DNA from 3 places in the Janthinobacterium sp. SUN120 genome. Region 1 is predicted to be linked to each of the others. Evidence: predicted binding sites of a transcription regulator. Region 1 holds the regulator's gene; each other region holds the start of a gene.
The links. Region 1 encodes LexA, which represses DNA repair genes until DNA is damaged. Its sites were predicted from a motif close to ACTGTATNNNNATACAGT; they were not measured.
Positions count from the first base shown of each region.

Region 1 (4,762 bases):
ACAGGCTATCGCCGACGTCAACCCGGCTCTGACCAACTTCGAGGCTTCGTGCTTCGATGGCGTGTACGTGACGGGCGACGTATCGCAGGAATACCTGGACCGCCTGGAATATGCGCGTCACCATCCGAAGGCGGCAGCGCCCGAAGATACGCCGCGTTCCCAGCTGAACCTGAACCTGGCGACAACAGAAGCATAAGTAAGCTGCCCGGCCGATGCCGGGCATTTTTTTCTCCGCGATCATGAACGATAAAAAAAACTACGGCTTTACCACCACCATCCTGCATAACGACCGCCGCAAGGGCATCGAACATGGCTCCCTGCACAAGCCCGTGCACACTTCCGTTGCCTTTGGTTACGCCGATGCGCGCCAGCTCGCTTCCGTGTTCCAGGGCAAGGAACCGGGTTTCCGCTATGGCCGTCAGGGCAATCCGACCGTTTCCGCGCTGGAAGACAAGGTCAACAAGATGGAAGACGGCGTGGCGACCCTGTGCTTCGCCACCGGCATGGGCGCCATCGGTGCCGTGGTGCAATCCTTGCTGCGCGCGGGCGACCATGTCGTATCGTCGGCCTTTTTGTTTGGCAACACCAACAGCCTGTGGCAAACGGTGACGGGGCAGGGCATCGCCGTGTCGTTCGTCGACGCCACCGACGTGGCCAATGTGGCTGCCGCCATCACGCCGGCCACGCGGATTGTTTTCGTGGAAACTATTGCCAATCCGCGCACGCAGATCGCCGACCTGAAGAAAATCGGCGACTTGTGCCGCGAGAAGGGCATCTTGTACATTGTCGACAATACGATGACGACGCCATACCTGTTCCGTCCGAAAGCCGTGGGCGCGGGCCTGGTGGTCAATGCCTTGACGAAATCCATCGGCGGCCACGGCAATGCGCTGGGCGGCAGCTTGACGGACACGGGCGTGTTCGACTGGACGCAGTATCCGAACATCTTCGAGAATTACAAGAAGGCGGCGCCCGCACAGTGGGGCATCGCGCAAATCCGCGCCAAGGCCTTGCGCGACTTCGGCGCGTCCCTGGGGCCGGAAGCGGCGCACCATATCGCCGTCGGCGCGGAAACCATGGCCTTGCGCATGGACCGCACCTGTTCGAACGCCCTGGCGCTGGCCACCATGCTGCAGGCGGACCCGAGAGTGGCGGCCGTGCATTACCCGGGTTTGGCGTCGCACCCGCAGCACGCGCTGGCGACGGACTTGTTCCGCAGCTATGGCTCGCTGTTCAGCTTTGAATTAAAGGACGGCATCGATTGCTTCGATTTCCTCAACCGTCTCAATCTTGCCATTCCAGCGAGCAATCTCGGCGACACGCGCACCCTGGTCATTCCCGTCGCCCACACGATTTTCTATGAGATGGGTGCCGAGCGGCGCGCCAGCATGGGCATCGCCGAATCCCTGATCCGCGTCTCCGTCGGTATCGAGGATGAGGCCGATTTACTGGATGACTTCAAAAATGCGCTGGACGCCTAAACAGCCGCGCAGTATGTAGAAAGGGCCGCAACAGTCATGCTGTTGCGGCCCTTTCTTTAGCTGCAGTGATTTAATGCCAGCTGCGCATCAGGCCGACAGCCAGCCCTTCCAGTGCAAACTCATCTTCCGGCGACACGGTAATCACCTTGAAGTCCGGGTTTTCCGGTAGCAATTCGATGACGGAACCCGTCTTCTTGTAGCGCTTGACGGTCACTTCGTCGCCGATGCGGGCCACGACGATCTGGCCATTCTTGGCGCTGTCGACCTTCTTGACAGCCAACAAATCGCCATCCATGATGCCGGCGTCGCGCATGGACCAGCCGCGCACCTTCAGCAGGAAGTCGGGCTTGGCCGAAAACAGGGCCGGGTCGACGTTGTAGCTCGCTTCCAGGTTTTCCTGCGCCAGGATGGGCGAACCGGCCGCTACCCGGCCGATCAGGGGCAGCGACATCAGCAGCGCTGCCGGCACCCTCGACGGCAGCGCTTCGGCGGCTGCGCCGATCAGGCGGATGCCGCGCGAGGTGCCGGGCGAAATCTCGATCGCGCCCTTGCGGGCCAGGGCCTGCAAATGCTCTTCGGCCGCGTTGGCCGATTTGAAACCCAGTTCATTGGCGATTTCGGCACGGGTGGGAGGGAAGCCCGTGTTTTCAATCGCGTCCTTGATCAGGTTCAGGATTTGTTCTTGTCGTGCTGTCAGCTTGATCATGAGCGGTGGGTGCATACTAAAATGCTGTCTATATGAACAGTCTGTATTTTTGTACAGTATCGCCCACTATGCAAGGGGATTTCCGTGTTTTGGGCGAATTTCGCAAGAAATACTTGTCCACGGGCGGAAGGCACAGTGGCGCGCGGGCTTTTCGGGCCCATGTGGAAGGAATGATTGAAACGTTTGCAAAAGGCGGTTATAATCTTCGGCTGACCTTCCCACACCCGTCTTGACGCCGGGGTGGGCGATTATCAATCCGACCTGAAGGAGTTTGCATGCGTCATTATGAAATAGTCTTTATCGTCCATCCGGACCAAAGCGAGCAAGTGCCCGCGATGATCGAACGCTACAAAGCCAGCGTAACCACCCGCGGCGGTTCGGTTCACCGCGTGGAAGATTGGGGTCGCCGTCAAATGGCTTACTCGATCCAAAAGCTGCCTAAAGCACACTACATCTGCCTGAACATCGAATGCGACAACGAGACCCTGGTCGAGTTGGAAACAGCATTCAAATTCAATGATGCCGTGTTGCGTCACCTGACCGTTAAAATGAAGAAAGCTGAAACAGCTCCTTCGCCGATGATGAAATCGGTACAACGCGAAGACGCGGCCAAAAGCCACCGCACCGAAGCACCAGCAGCCGCTCCAGCCGCAGCAGCAGCTTAATTCTTGACCAGGATCGTGCGCTGAACCAGCTACAAGTAACCGCCATCATTGCCGAGCGCGAAATATTGCGCTATACCCCGGCAGGGCTGCCGATTGTGAATGCAGTATTGCAACACAGTTCGCAGCAGATGGAAGCAGGAATTGCCCGTTTGACCGAGTTTGATGTTGCCGCGCTAGCCGCTGGCGAAATCTCAGGCCGGTTCAGCCAGGCAAGCTTGGGCGGGGTGTATCAGTTCACGGGTTTCCTGGCCAGGAAGAGCCGCAACAGCAAGAGTTTGGTGTTTCACATCATTGATTTTAGTGCAGTCAATTCTGACTAGCGCATTTTAGATACAGGAGCCTGACATGGCATTCGGTAAAAAGTTCGACAAAAATAAGCTCAAGCTTAAAGAAAAACGCAAACAGCAAAACCCGTTGTTCAAACGCAAGAAGTTCTGCCGCTTCACCGCAGCTCACGTTGAGCAAGTCGACTACAAAGACGTCGACACGCTGAAAGACTTCGTCCAAGAAAACGGCAAGATCATGCCAGCACGCCTGACCGGTACCAAAGCGCATTACCAGCGCCAAGTTGACACCGCAATCAAGCGCGCTCGCTTCCTCGCGCTGCTGCCATACACCGATCTGCACCACGCTTAATCGGTCAGATATTCCTGGAGAAGAACTATGCAAATCATTCTGTTAGAAAAAGTTGTTAACGTCGGTAACCTCGGCGAAGTCGTCAAAGTCAAAGACGGTTACGCACGTAACTTCCTGATCCCGCAACGCCTGGCACGTCGTGCTACGGCAACCGCTGTGGCTGAATTCGAAGTCAAGCGCGCCGAACTGGAAAAAGCTGCTGCCGCTAAACTGGCCGCATCGCAAGCCCAGGGCGAAAAACTGAGCGGCCTGACCGTTCAAGTTGCTCAAAAAGCTGGTGTTGATGGCCGTCTGTTCGGTTCCGTCACCAACTTCGACATCGCTGAAGCGCTGACCAAGCAAGGTTTTGCTGTTGAAAAAGCACAAATCCGCATGCCTACCGGCCCGCTGAAGATCGTTGGCGAGCACAACGTTTCGGTTGCTCTGCATACCGACGTGGTTGTGGAAGTTGTTATCGCTGTCGTTCCAGACGCGAACGCGTAATCGTCTGCGGGCCTGGCCCGCAAGCGCTACCGTACTGTAAAGCACTATGAAAAGCCGGGTTCGCCCGGCTTTTTTGTGGCCTTTTTTTCGCTCAATTTCAGCCCTTTATTTTTGCCAGCACGCCGAAGCGGGTATAATTCGCGCCATGAACGCCCCCTCTGATCCGCAACTGGATTCCCTCCGTATTCCGCCGCATTCGATCGAAGCAGAACAATCCGTTATCGGTGGTCTGCTGCGCGACAATGCCGCATATGACCGCATCGCCGACTTCATGCATGCGGAGGATTTCTATCGCTATGACCATCGCATCATCTTCGAGCAAATCGTCAAGATGGTTAACGCTTCCAAGCCAGCCGATGTCATTACTGTTTTTGAAACCCTGACCCAGCTCGGCAAGGCCGATGATGTGGGCGGACTCGCTTACCTGAACGCCATGGCGCAAAACACGCCATCGGCCGCGAACATCCGGCGCTACGCCGAGATCGTGCGCGACCGCGGCGTGCTGCGTAAACTCATTACCGTCGCCGACGATATCTCCGGCACGGCTTTCAGCCCGCAGGGCAAGGAAGTCAAGCAGATGCTTGACGAGGCCGAATCGAAGATTTTCGCCATCGCCGAAGAGGGCGCGCGCGGCGCCCAGGGCTGGACCGCCATCCAGCCCTTGCTGACGCAGGTAGTCGAGCGCATCGACGAACTGTACAGCCGCGACAACCAGAGTGAAATCACGGGCGTGCCCACCGGTTTCATCGACCTCGACCGCATGACTTCCGGTCTGCAGCCGGGCGACCTGG
Region 1 is NZ_JAPUBW010000002.1:542,350-547,111, reverse strand. It holds gene purF (amidophosphoribosyltransferase) at 1-196, shown strand, start outside; gene O0879_RS12155 (cystathionine gamma-synthase family protein) at 240-1,481, shown strand; gene lexA (transcriptional repressor LexA) at 1,552-2,187, opposite strand; gene rpsF (30S ribosomal protein S6) at 2,463-2,852, shown strand; gene priB (primosomal replication protein N) at 2,873-3,172, shown strand; gene rpsR (30S ribosomal protein S18) at 3,198-3,488, shown strand; gene rplI (50S ribosomal protein L9) at 3,516-3,971, shown strand; gene O0879_RS12125 (replicative DNA helicase) at 4,117-4,762, shown strand, end outside.

Region 2 (4,762 bases), 140 kb from region 1:
CAAGCATGACAGTTTCAGCAGGACAACGCATTCAGCCAAACAAGCCATGCAAAAACCAGCGCGGCGCGGCATCTTCTCCGCTGCCGACGATGCGTTCGCGGTAGACCCAGTAATGGGCGTGATCGAGTCCTTCGGCAATGAAATAATCGCGCGCCTGCGACTGCCCCCACCAGCCCGCCTCAATGCGTTCGGCGACGGACACCATTTTCAACGGCGAGCCATAAAACGGCCGGTGTTCGCGCATCAGGAGGGCGATGGGCTGGGCCAGCAGCCAGCCGGGACGGGGCATGCCGGACAAGCCGGGCGGCAAGTCCGGCTGCGCGTTTTGTGCGCCTGGCCTGGCCGGCAGCGGCAGCCACTGGTTGGCCGCCTCGGGGCGGTAATCAGCGCGCGGCGCCGCCTGCAAGACATTGTCCGTGCCAAGACGCGCCACCAGCAATTCCAGCAAGCGCTGGCGCTCCTGCGGCGTGCCGCCCGGCTCGGGAAACAGGGTGTCGCTGGGCGGCGCCATCGGCTGCACCTGCAGCGCTTCCAGGGTGAGGCCGATCACGGGCGCCTCCAGCACCAGCTGCGCCAGGCGTTCCTTGAGCAAGCGCAATAAATGCTCGTCGCGCCAGACGGCCTCGCCCAGGGCCAGGTCGATGACGGTGGGTGGGCGCGCCACCCTGCCCCGCTCGTGCGCCAGCAGCAATTGGATGCGTTCGACGGCGAATTGCCGCGCGCACAACCAGCCCGTCATTTGCTGCAGCAGACGGCGCGCGCCGAACAGCAGCGCTTCCGCGTGCTCCACGCGGTCGAACAATTCCAGGCTGGCGCAAAACGTGGGCGGCGCTTCGAGCCACAGGTACAGTTCCGTGCCGTGGCCATGCGCATCGTCGAGCATGTCGAGCAAGGCCCCGCCGCAGCGGCGCTGCAAGCCGGGCCGCGGCAAATGGCGCAACTGCCCCAGGGTGCGGCAGCCGATGCCGTCCAGCCATTCCAGCCAGGGGCGCGCGGGCGGCAGCAAGGCGCATGGCAAGCCGTCGAGGCGGCGCACCAGGCTCGCCATGCCCAGCACGCGGCCCCGGCGCGTCCCGGCGCGCGCCAGCAGCCAGGCGCCGCGCGCCGTGGGGGCGCACGACAGCTGGGCCGTGTAGCCCAGCGCGCGCAAGCTGGCCGCAATCTGCCGGCACAGGGCGCGCACGCCGCCGAACAGGCGCAGGCTGGCGCCCGCATCGACGAGCAGGGTCGCTTCCTCGCCCTGCGCCACCAGCGGCGAATATTGCAGCAGCGCCAGCGCCACCGCTTGCAGGGCCTGCGCTTCCCGTTCCAAAGAGCGCTCGTGCAGGCGCGCCTGCGGCGCCAGCATCAGCGCGCCCGCGCGGCGCATGCCCGGCCGGATGCCCGCCGCCCGCGCCAGCGGCGACACGGCCATCACTTGCTCCTGCTCCAGCACGACGCCGAGAAGGTCAGCCGACCAGCGCGGGCAAAACACTTCGAGCGGGAGCCGGGGCAGGTACAGGCCGATCCAGAGTCGCATGGCGTAGCAGTAATGAAGGAGGTTGCAGGGGCAGGAACAGGGGCGCGTCGCGCTGCGGTCCCCGGCGCTTGATGAAGCCGATCTCGATGCCGCCGGCGGCCGGGCGCACGGACAGGCGCAACGGCGCCGGCGACGCATCCTGCGCGCCATGCAAGGGGCGCAGCATGCAGAACAGGGTGTTGCCGGACTGCGCGGCCAGGTGCAGGCGGCGCAGGCTGTCGGCGCGCACGTGCGGCTGCCAGAACAGCAAGGCGCCGCACGTGCCGCTGCGCAAGATGTTTTCCGCCGCCCACAGGGCATCCTTGCTGCCGGCGCTCTTGAGCCACAGCAGTTGCGACGGGGCCAGCCCATGCGCGGCCAGGGCCAGCGCCTGCGGCGGGTGGGGCGGCTGCAGCAGCACGATGGGCAAGCCCGGCAGCTGCGCCAGCGCGGGCGCCAGCAGCCGCACTTCGCCGCTGCCCGGCTGCTGCACCAGCAGATCGATGAGGCTGCCGCAGGGCCAGCCGCCGCCGGGCAGCTGCGCGGACAGGGCGGCAAAGCCCGTGTCCAGGCAGCGCGTGGCGCCCTGCCCCAGCTGCGATGCGCGCCACAGGGACGGGTGCAAGGCTTCCGGCGAGGCCATCAATTGGGAATGTTGCATAATTGAATATGAATATGAAGATGAATACTGTATGCATATACAGTACTATCCAGTCCCCCTTTTGGCAAGGCATATCTGCGCATCCCCATCCGGGGGCCGTCCCGCGACGTCCGAAAAACACCGTTTTTCACATCGATTGCTGTACCATAAGCACTCTCCTTACCGCTCGGCAATGCACCGGGCGGCTTCCTCCGTCCATAAGGAAACGCATTTGACCACCATCCAACTCATCAGCGCCATCGTCTTCGGCCTCGCGCTCATCCACACCTTCGCCGCCAAGTCGTTTGAAACATTATCGCGGCGCCATCCCCGCCATGCGGGCTTGCTGCACTTGCTGGGCGAAGTGGAAGTCGTGTTCGGCTTCTGGGCCTTTATTTTGATCATCATCATGGCCTTTGTCTCGGGCGGCGATGCGGCCATCGAGTATGCCGAGTCGCGCCATTACACGGAGCCGCTGTTCGTCTTTGTCGTCATGGTGGTGGCCGCCTCGCGCCCCGTGCTCGACGCCGTGCAGCGCCTGTTGAAGGGCGTGGCGCGCGTGATGCCGCTGCGCACGGAACTGGCCCTCGTCTGGCTGGGCCTGGCGCTCGTGCCCCTGACGGGCTCCCTGATCACGGAACCGGCCGCCATGACCCTGGCCGCGCTGATGCTGGCGCCGCAAATCTTCCGCCCGGGCATCCCTGAATGGCTGAAATACGGCGCGCTGGGTGTGCTCTTCGTCAACGTTTCCATCGGCGGCACCCTCACCTCGTACGCGGCGCCGCCCGTGCTGATGGTGGCCACCACGTGGAACTGGGACAGCGCCTACATGGCCACCCATTTCGGCTGGAAGGCCGCCATCGCCGTGCTGGTCAACGCCACGGGCGTGAGCATATTGCTGCGCAAATATCTGCACAGCAACACCTCCGACATCAAGCCGAAGGCTGGCGAAGTGGAAGCACCGAAAGTGCCGCTGGCCGTCAGCCTGGTGCACATGATCGTGCTGGCCGGCGTCGTCACCCTGGCGCACCATCCCGTGCTGTTCATCGGCCTGTTCCTGTTCTTCCTCGGCTTCGTGCAGGCGTATGAGCGCTATCAAAGCCCGCTGATCCTCAAGGAAGGCTTGCTGGTCGGCTTCTTCCTGGGCGGCCTGGTGGTGCTGGGCGGCATGCAGCAATGGTGGCTGCAGCCCATCGTTTCGAGCCTGAAACCGCTGGCCCTGTTCTTCGGCGCCCTGGGCTTGACGGCGATTACCGACAATGCGGCCCTCACCTACCTCGGTTCGCTGATCGTCGGCATGACGGACGAAGCGAAATACATGCTGATGGCCGGCGCCGTGGCCGGTGGCGGCCTGACCGTCATCGCCAATGCGCCGAACCCGGCCGGCGTGGCCCTGCTGCGCCGCGGCTTCAAGGATGAATCGATCGGCGCCGTCGGCCTGCTGGCGGGCGCCCTGCTGCCGACGGCCGTGGCGGGCCTGGCCTTCCTGGCCCTGTAAGACACTACACGGGGCGGCTACCGGCCGCCCCCACTCCCCTCACCTTCCCCTCAGTTACCTTCCTCAGTTTCCTTCATACACGAGGAAATGCAGCCGGTCATAGAACAGGCTGTAGGCATAGTCAAACGTGCCCACGCTGCGAAAACCCTTGTGCAGATACACTTGCAGCGCTTCGCTCTTTTCCCACACCGTCAAGGTGATGCGCGCGCAGCCCTTGCGGCTGGACAGGTCGCGGATTTCGTGGAACATCTGCCTGAATAAACCCTGGCCCCGGTATTTTTCGTCGATGGCCAAGCTGCTGACGAAACAGTCGTCGGCGCGCGCATGCGCGAGCACGAAGGCGTCATACGCATCGTCGAGCGCCTTCATGTCATCGCGGTAATACGAGACGGCGCCGCAAGCCTGGAACTCGTCCATCGTCGCGGCCGTGAAAAAGCCGATGAAGCGCCCGTCCTCGTCATGCAGGCCGTGGATATGCGCCAGGTAAGGGTCGATGTTCTGCCGCCGCTGCAATTCGACGAACTGCAGATTGAGTTTATTGCCGAACGAACAGTATTCCAGGTAGCTGGTGGCAAACAGCAATTTGGCCATGCGGTTCTTCGCCTCGTCGCCCAGCAGTTCTCCCGGCACCAGCGTGAGCGGCGCATGCGACAGCAAGCCCGCCTGAGCCTGAACTTCGTCGCCGGACGGGGCGGCATCGCCGGCGGCCGGCATGCGGCTGCCGTGGCGGCCCACGGTGGGGCGCCAAAAGTTGCCGGCGGCAATATGCTGCGAACGATGGGCCAGCAGGTAACGGCAAAAAACGTCATTCACGCGATCGAGCTGCGGATCGTCCGACAGCACCGAGTAATAGTGGAAATGCTCGATATCCGCCCGCAATTGGGCAGCATACGCCATGCGCGGCACTTCCTCGATATCGAACACGTCGACGATATTGGGCAAGATCAAAGGATCGTCGAGTTGCCAGCCGATTTCGTCGAGCCGCGCCACGCAGCGCGCATACGCGCGCCGTTCCTCGTCGCTCAAGGGGATGTGCATGTCGGTAATGATATCGTCCAGCAAGCGCATGCCGCGGATGCCACCCGCCACCGCTTCCCGCGCGCCGTCATACAGCACGCAATAGCGC
Region 2 is NZ_JAPUBW010000002.1:680,221-684,982, forward strand. It holds gene O0879_RS12720 (DNA polymerase Y family protein) at 32-1,519, opposite strand; gene imuA (translesion DNA synthesis-associated protein ImuA) at 1,449-2,159, opposite strand; gene O0879_RS12730 (putative Na+/H+ antiporter) at 2,371-3,636, shown strand; gene O0879_RS12735 (GNAT family N-acetyltransferase) at 3,700-4,762, opposite strand, start outside.
Region 2: the regulator LexA is predicted to act here: its motif matches at 2,186-2,203, upstream of imuA (translesion DNA synthesis-associated protein ImuA).

Region 3 (4,762 bases), on a different contig from region 1:
GCACGCGCAGGCTTTCCAGCGGCAGCTTGTCCACGGCCTTGAGCAGCAGCTTGATGACTTCATCGGCTTTCGCCGGGCTGGCGGCATCGATCACCAGCCAGCCATTGACGGGATCGATCCACGTCCAGACATTGCTGCGGATGCTGAAGGCGCGCGGCAGCAACTCGTCAGCCACGCGTTCCTTCAATTCCTTCATGGCTTTCTTGCCTGGTGCAAAGCCTTGCGCTTCTTCCATCTCGGCAGCGCGGGCTTTGGCCACCTGATTAATGACGGTGGCTGGCAACAGTTTCTTTTCCGTGCCCAGCAAGATCAGCATCTGCTTGTTGACCACGTGGACCAGGCCGCCATTCGGGCGTGGCGTATCCCAGCCCTGGCGCATCAGATCCATGCTGGTCGCCGGCGTAAATTTGTTCGAGGACAAGGCCTCTTCCAGTTGTTCTGGCGTATAGGCCCATGGTGCGGGCAGGCGGTAAATCTGAAGATTCTTGAACCACATAGTTTTTGTCTTCCGTTTGTTTCAGTAGTGCCAGGGGAACGCCATTCTACACTTTCGACACGGGAATGCCGTCAAAAGCGCGGACTGGCGCGGTGTTGTTGATGCGTGGGGAATGCCGCTACAGGGCGGGAAACAGCTCCGCCTGGGCCGGCGCCTGCCGCATCGCGATGGCCGGATCGGACAAGGTCGAGATGCGCACGCCCAGCAGGCGGATTTTCTTTTCAAATGGCACGCGCCGCAAGCAATCGCGGCTGGCCCGCAGGATGGCAGCGGCGTCCGCCGTGGCGCTGGGCAAGGTGATGTCGCGCGTGACGGTGCTGAAATCCTCGAAACGCAGCTTGATACCCACCGTGCGCCCCGCCAGCGACTGCTTGTCCAGGTCGCCCGCCACGCGCGTGCACAGGCTTTCCAGCTTTTCCGACAGCGTGGCGCGGTCGCGCACCACCTGCAAGTCGCGCTCGAACGTCGTTTCGCGGCTGACGGACTTGGTTTCCCGGCTCGTCTGCACGGGCCGCTCGTCGATGCCCAGCGCCGCCTGGCGCAGCCAGCCCGTGTACAGGTCGCCAAACTGCGTGCGCAGCATGGCCATGTCGGCTTGCGCCAGCTCGCCGATGGTGACTATGCCCAGGGCTTCCAGCTTGGCCGTCGCCTTCGGGCCGATACCGTTGATCTTTTTCGCCGGCAAGGGCCACACGCGCGTGGCGATATCCTCGGGCGACAAAATGGTGAGTCCGTCGGGTTTTTCCAGGTCGGAACAGATTTTCGCCAGCAATTTGTTAGGCGCCAGGCCAATCGAGCACGACAGGCCCGTCGCCTCGAACACGGCCGCCTTCAGGCGCGCCGCCATGGCCGGCGCCTGCGCGCCGTGTTCCGTCAGGTCGACATAGATTTCATCGATGCCCACGTTCTGGATAATGGGGCACAACTGGGCCACGGCTTGCTTGAAGCGGGCCGAATACTCGCGGTACGCCTCGAAATCGGCCGGCAGCAGGATGCTGTCGGGCGCCAGTTTCGCCGCCTTCATGATGCCCATGGCGGAAAACACGCCAAACGCGCGCGCCGCATAGGTCGACGTGGTGACGACGCCGCGCCCCACATAATCGCGCATGCGGGCAAACTGCCGCGTGCCGTCAATCTGCAGCACGGGCTGCTGCAGGCGCCCGCCGCCGATGACGACGGCTTCGCCGCGCAATTCCGGATATTTCAGCAGTTCCACGGAGGCAAAGAAGGCGTCCATGTCCAGGTGGGCGATCCAGCGGCGCGCGGCGGGTGCTTCGGCAAGTGTGGGGGCAGATGAAATCAAAAAACACCTCGCGGCGGATCGGCTTGCCTTCATTGCGGCAAGATACTGTGCATGCATACAGTATTACCGGAAATGACCGCGGATGCAAGTTGAAACGCACAGGACCCGATGGCGACGATCAGCGGTTGCTTTTCTCAATAGCAAGATTACAATCCTGACACAACTATTCAAAGGAGTTGCCTTGTCTACAGCACATCATGCCTTGCGTCGCCGGTCCGTCTGGTCATCCATCCTGCCGGCCCTGCTACTGTCCACGCTGGCGCCATCCGCGCTGGCCGCCGACGCCACCACCACCATCGCCACGGCCGTCGCCCCCGTCGCCGCCAAGACGGCCTGGCAGGAAACGCGCCACGGCACGGTCGTCACGGACGACTACCGCTGGCTGCAAAAGAAAGCCGATCCTGCCGTGATCGACTACCTGAATGCGGAAAATGCCTACACGGCCGCCGTCACGGCGCCGATCCAGCCGCTGGCCGACAAGGTATATGCGGAAGTCAAGGGACGCATGCAGGAAGTGGACTTGTCCGTGCCTGCGCGCCAGGGCAATTTCTACTATTACACGCGTGTGGAAGCGGGCAAGCAATACCCGATTCACTGCCGCCGCCCCGTCGGCGCCAGCGGCGCCTATGATGCGCAGGCGGCCGAGGAAATCTTGCTGGATCAGAATCAATTGGCCGAAGGCCACAAATTCTTTGCCGTGCGCGCATTTAGCATCAGCCCGAATGAACAGTTGCTGGCCTACACCACCGACACGACGGGTTTCCGCCAGTACGAGCTGCACGTCAAGGATTTGAAAACGGGCAAGTTGCTGGGCGACAGCATGCCGCGCGTGACATCGCTGGCCTGGGCGGCGGATAACGCCACCCTGATGCTGGCGCAGGAAGACGCCACCACCAAGCGCTCGGACCGCTTGTTCCGCCTGGCCCTGGGCGGTGCGCCGCAACAGGTCTACCACGAGCCGGTGGAGCAGTTTGCCATCCATGTGGACCGCACGCGCGACAAGCAATTCTTCGTGCTCACCTCGGGCAGCACGGACACGAGCGAAGTGCTGCTGCTGCCAACGAGCAAGCCGCAAGGCACGTTCCAATCCGTGCTGAAACGTGAAAAAGGCCACCGCTACGGCATCGAGCACCGCGACGGCCAGCTGTATATTCTGACCAACAAGGGGGCGAAGAATTTCCGTGTCGTCAGCGCGCCATTCTCTGCGCCGCAGCCGAAGAACTGGAAGCCCGTCGTGCCGCACAACAAGGATGCCGTGATCCAGTCCATCGACGTCTTCCAGGGCTACCTGGTGGTGATGGAAAAGGCACGCGCCCTGAACCGCGCCCGCATCTTTGATTTTGCGCAAAAGAACTGGAAGGCGGTGCAATTCGACGACCCCGTCTACCTGGCCACGGCGGCCGGCACGCCGGAGTTTTCCGCCACGCAATTTCGCATGTCCTACCAGTCGCCCGTCACGCCGCCCACCGTCATCGACGTCAGCATGCAGGACGGCAAGCGCACGGTGCTGAAGCAGCAGGAAATCGTCGGCGGCTTCGACAGCAGCCGCTACACCACGCAGCGCTTGTGGGTGAAGGCGCGCGATGGCGTGCAAGTGCCGCTGTGGGTCGTCTACAAGAAAGGCGTCAAGCTCGACGGTTCAGCGCCGCTGCTGCTGTACTCGTACGGCTCCTACGGCATTTCCACGGAAGCCACTTTTTCCATCAGCCGCATCAGCCTGCTGGAACGGGGCGTCATCTATGCGCAAGCGCATATCCGCGGCGGTACCGACATGGGCGAAGCCTGGCATGAAGACGGCATGCTGATGAAGAAGAAAAACACCTTCAATGACTTCATCGACAGCGCCGACTACCTGGTGCGCGAAAAATGGACCAGCCCGAACCGCCTCATCATCCAGGGCGGCAGCGCGGGCGGCTTGCTGATGGGCGCCGTCGTCAACATGCGCCCCGACCTGTTCCACGCCGTGCACGCGGCCGTACCGTTTGTCGACGTGATGAACACCATGATGGACGCCAGCCTGCCCCTGACCACGGGCGAGTACCTGGAATGGGGCGACCCGAACCAGAAGGCCGCGTACGACTACATGCTCAGCTACTCGCCGTACGACAACATTGCGCGCAAGAATTATCCCGCCATGCTGGTGACGACGGGCCTGAACGACAGCCAGGTCATGTACTGGGAACCGGCAAAGTATGTGGCCAAGCTGCGCGCCTATAAAACGGACAGCAATCCCCTGCTGCTGAAAACGAATATGGGTGCCGGCCACGGCGGCGCGTCGGGCCGCTATAACGCCATCGCCGAGAATGCGTTCAATATGGCGTGGATGCTGTCGCAATGGGGCATTACAGAGTAAAGTGAAAAAAGCGCTTGCAGAAGGATTTTACCCGTCCTATAATAGCGCCTCTTCCAGACGTGGTGACAAACGTCGGGATGGTTTTCTGAGACAAGCAACGGGTGCTTAGCTCAGTTGGTAGAGCGGCGCCCTTACAAGGCGTAGGTCGGGAGTTCGAGCCTCTCAGCACCCACCAAATCAGAAAACTGTCCAGTGCTTCATGGATCAGCAATACAGATCATACGAGCTTGGAGTGGTAGTTCAGTTGGTTAGAATACCGGCCTGTCACGTCGGGGGTCGCGGGTTCGAGTCCCGTCCGCTCCGCCAATAAAAGAAAAGCCCTTTGGTTCCTGGAACCGAAGGGCTTTTCCCATTTCAGAAGCCAAAAACACGTCCATCCCCCCTCGCCTGAACATTTTTGCGCTTTTCAGCAAAAAAACTGCCATTCCCCCTCAAGAATAGTTGCACAAGCATGAAAGCGCCCCCTATAATAGTGCCTCTTCCAGACGTGGTGACAAACGTCGGGATAGTTTTCTGGGTATGCGGGTGCTTAGCTCAGTTGGTAGAGCGGCGCCCTTACAAGGCGTAGGTCGGGAGTTCGAGCCTCTCAGCACCCACCACCAAACAGAAA
Region 3 is NZ_JAPUBW010000008.1:128,045-132,806, reverse strand. It holds gene O0879_RS27900 (recombination-associated protein RdgC) at 1-496, opposite strand, end outside; gene dinB (DNA polymerase IV) at 615-1,799, opposite strand; gene O0879_RS27890 (S9 family peptidase) at 1,981-4,152, shown strand; tRNA gene O0879_RS27885 (tRNA-Val) at 4,252-4,327, shown strand; tRNA gene O0879_RS27880 (tRNA-Asp) at 4,382-4,458, shown strand; tRNA gene O0879_RS27875 (tRNA-Val) at 4,676-4,751, shown strand.
Region 3: the regulator LexA is predicted to act here: its motif matches at 1,844-1,861, upstream of dinB (DNA polymerase IV).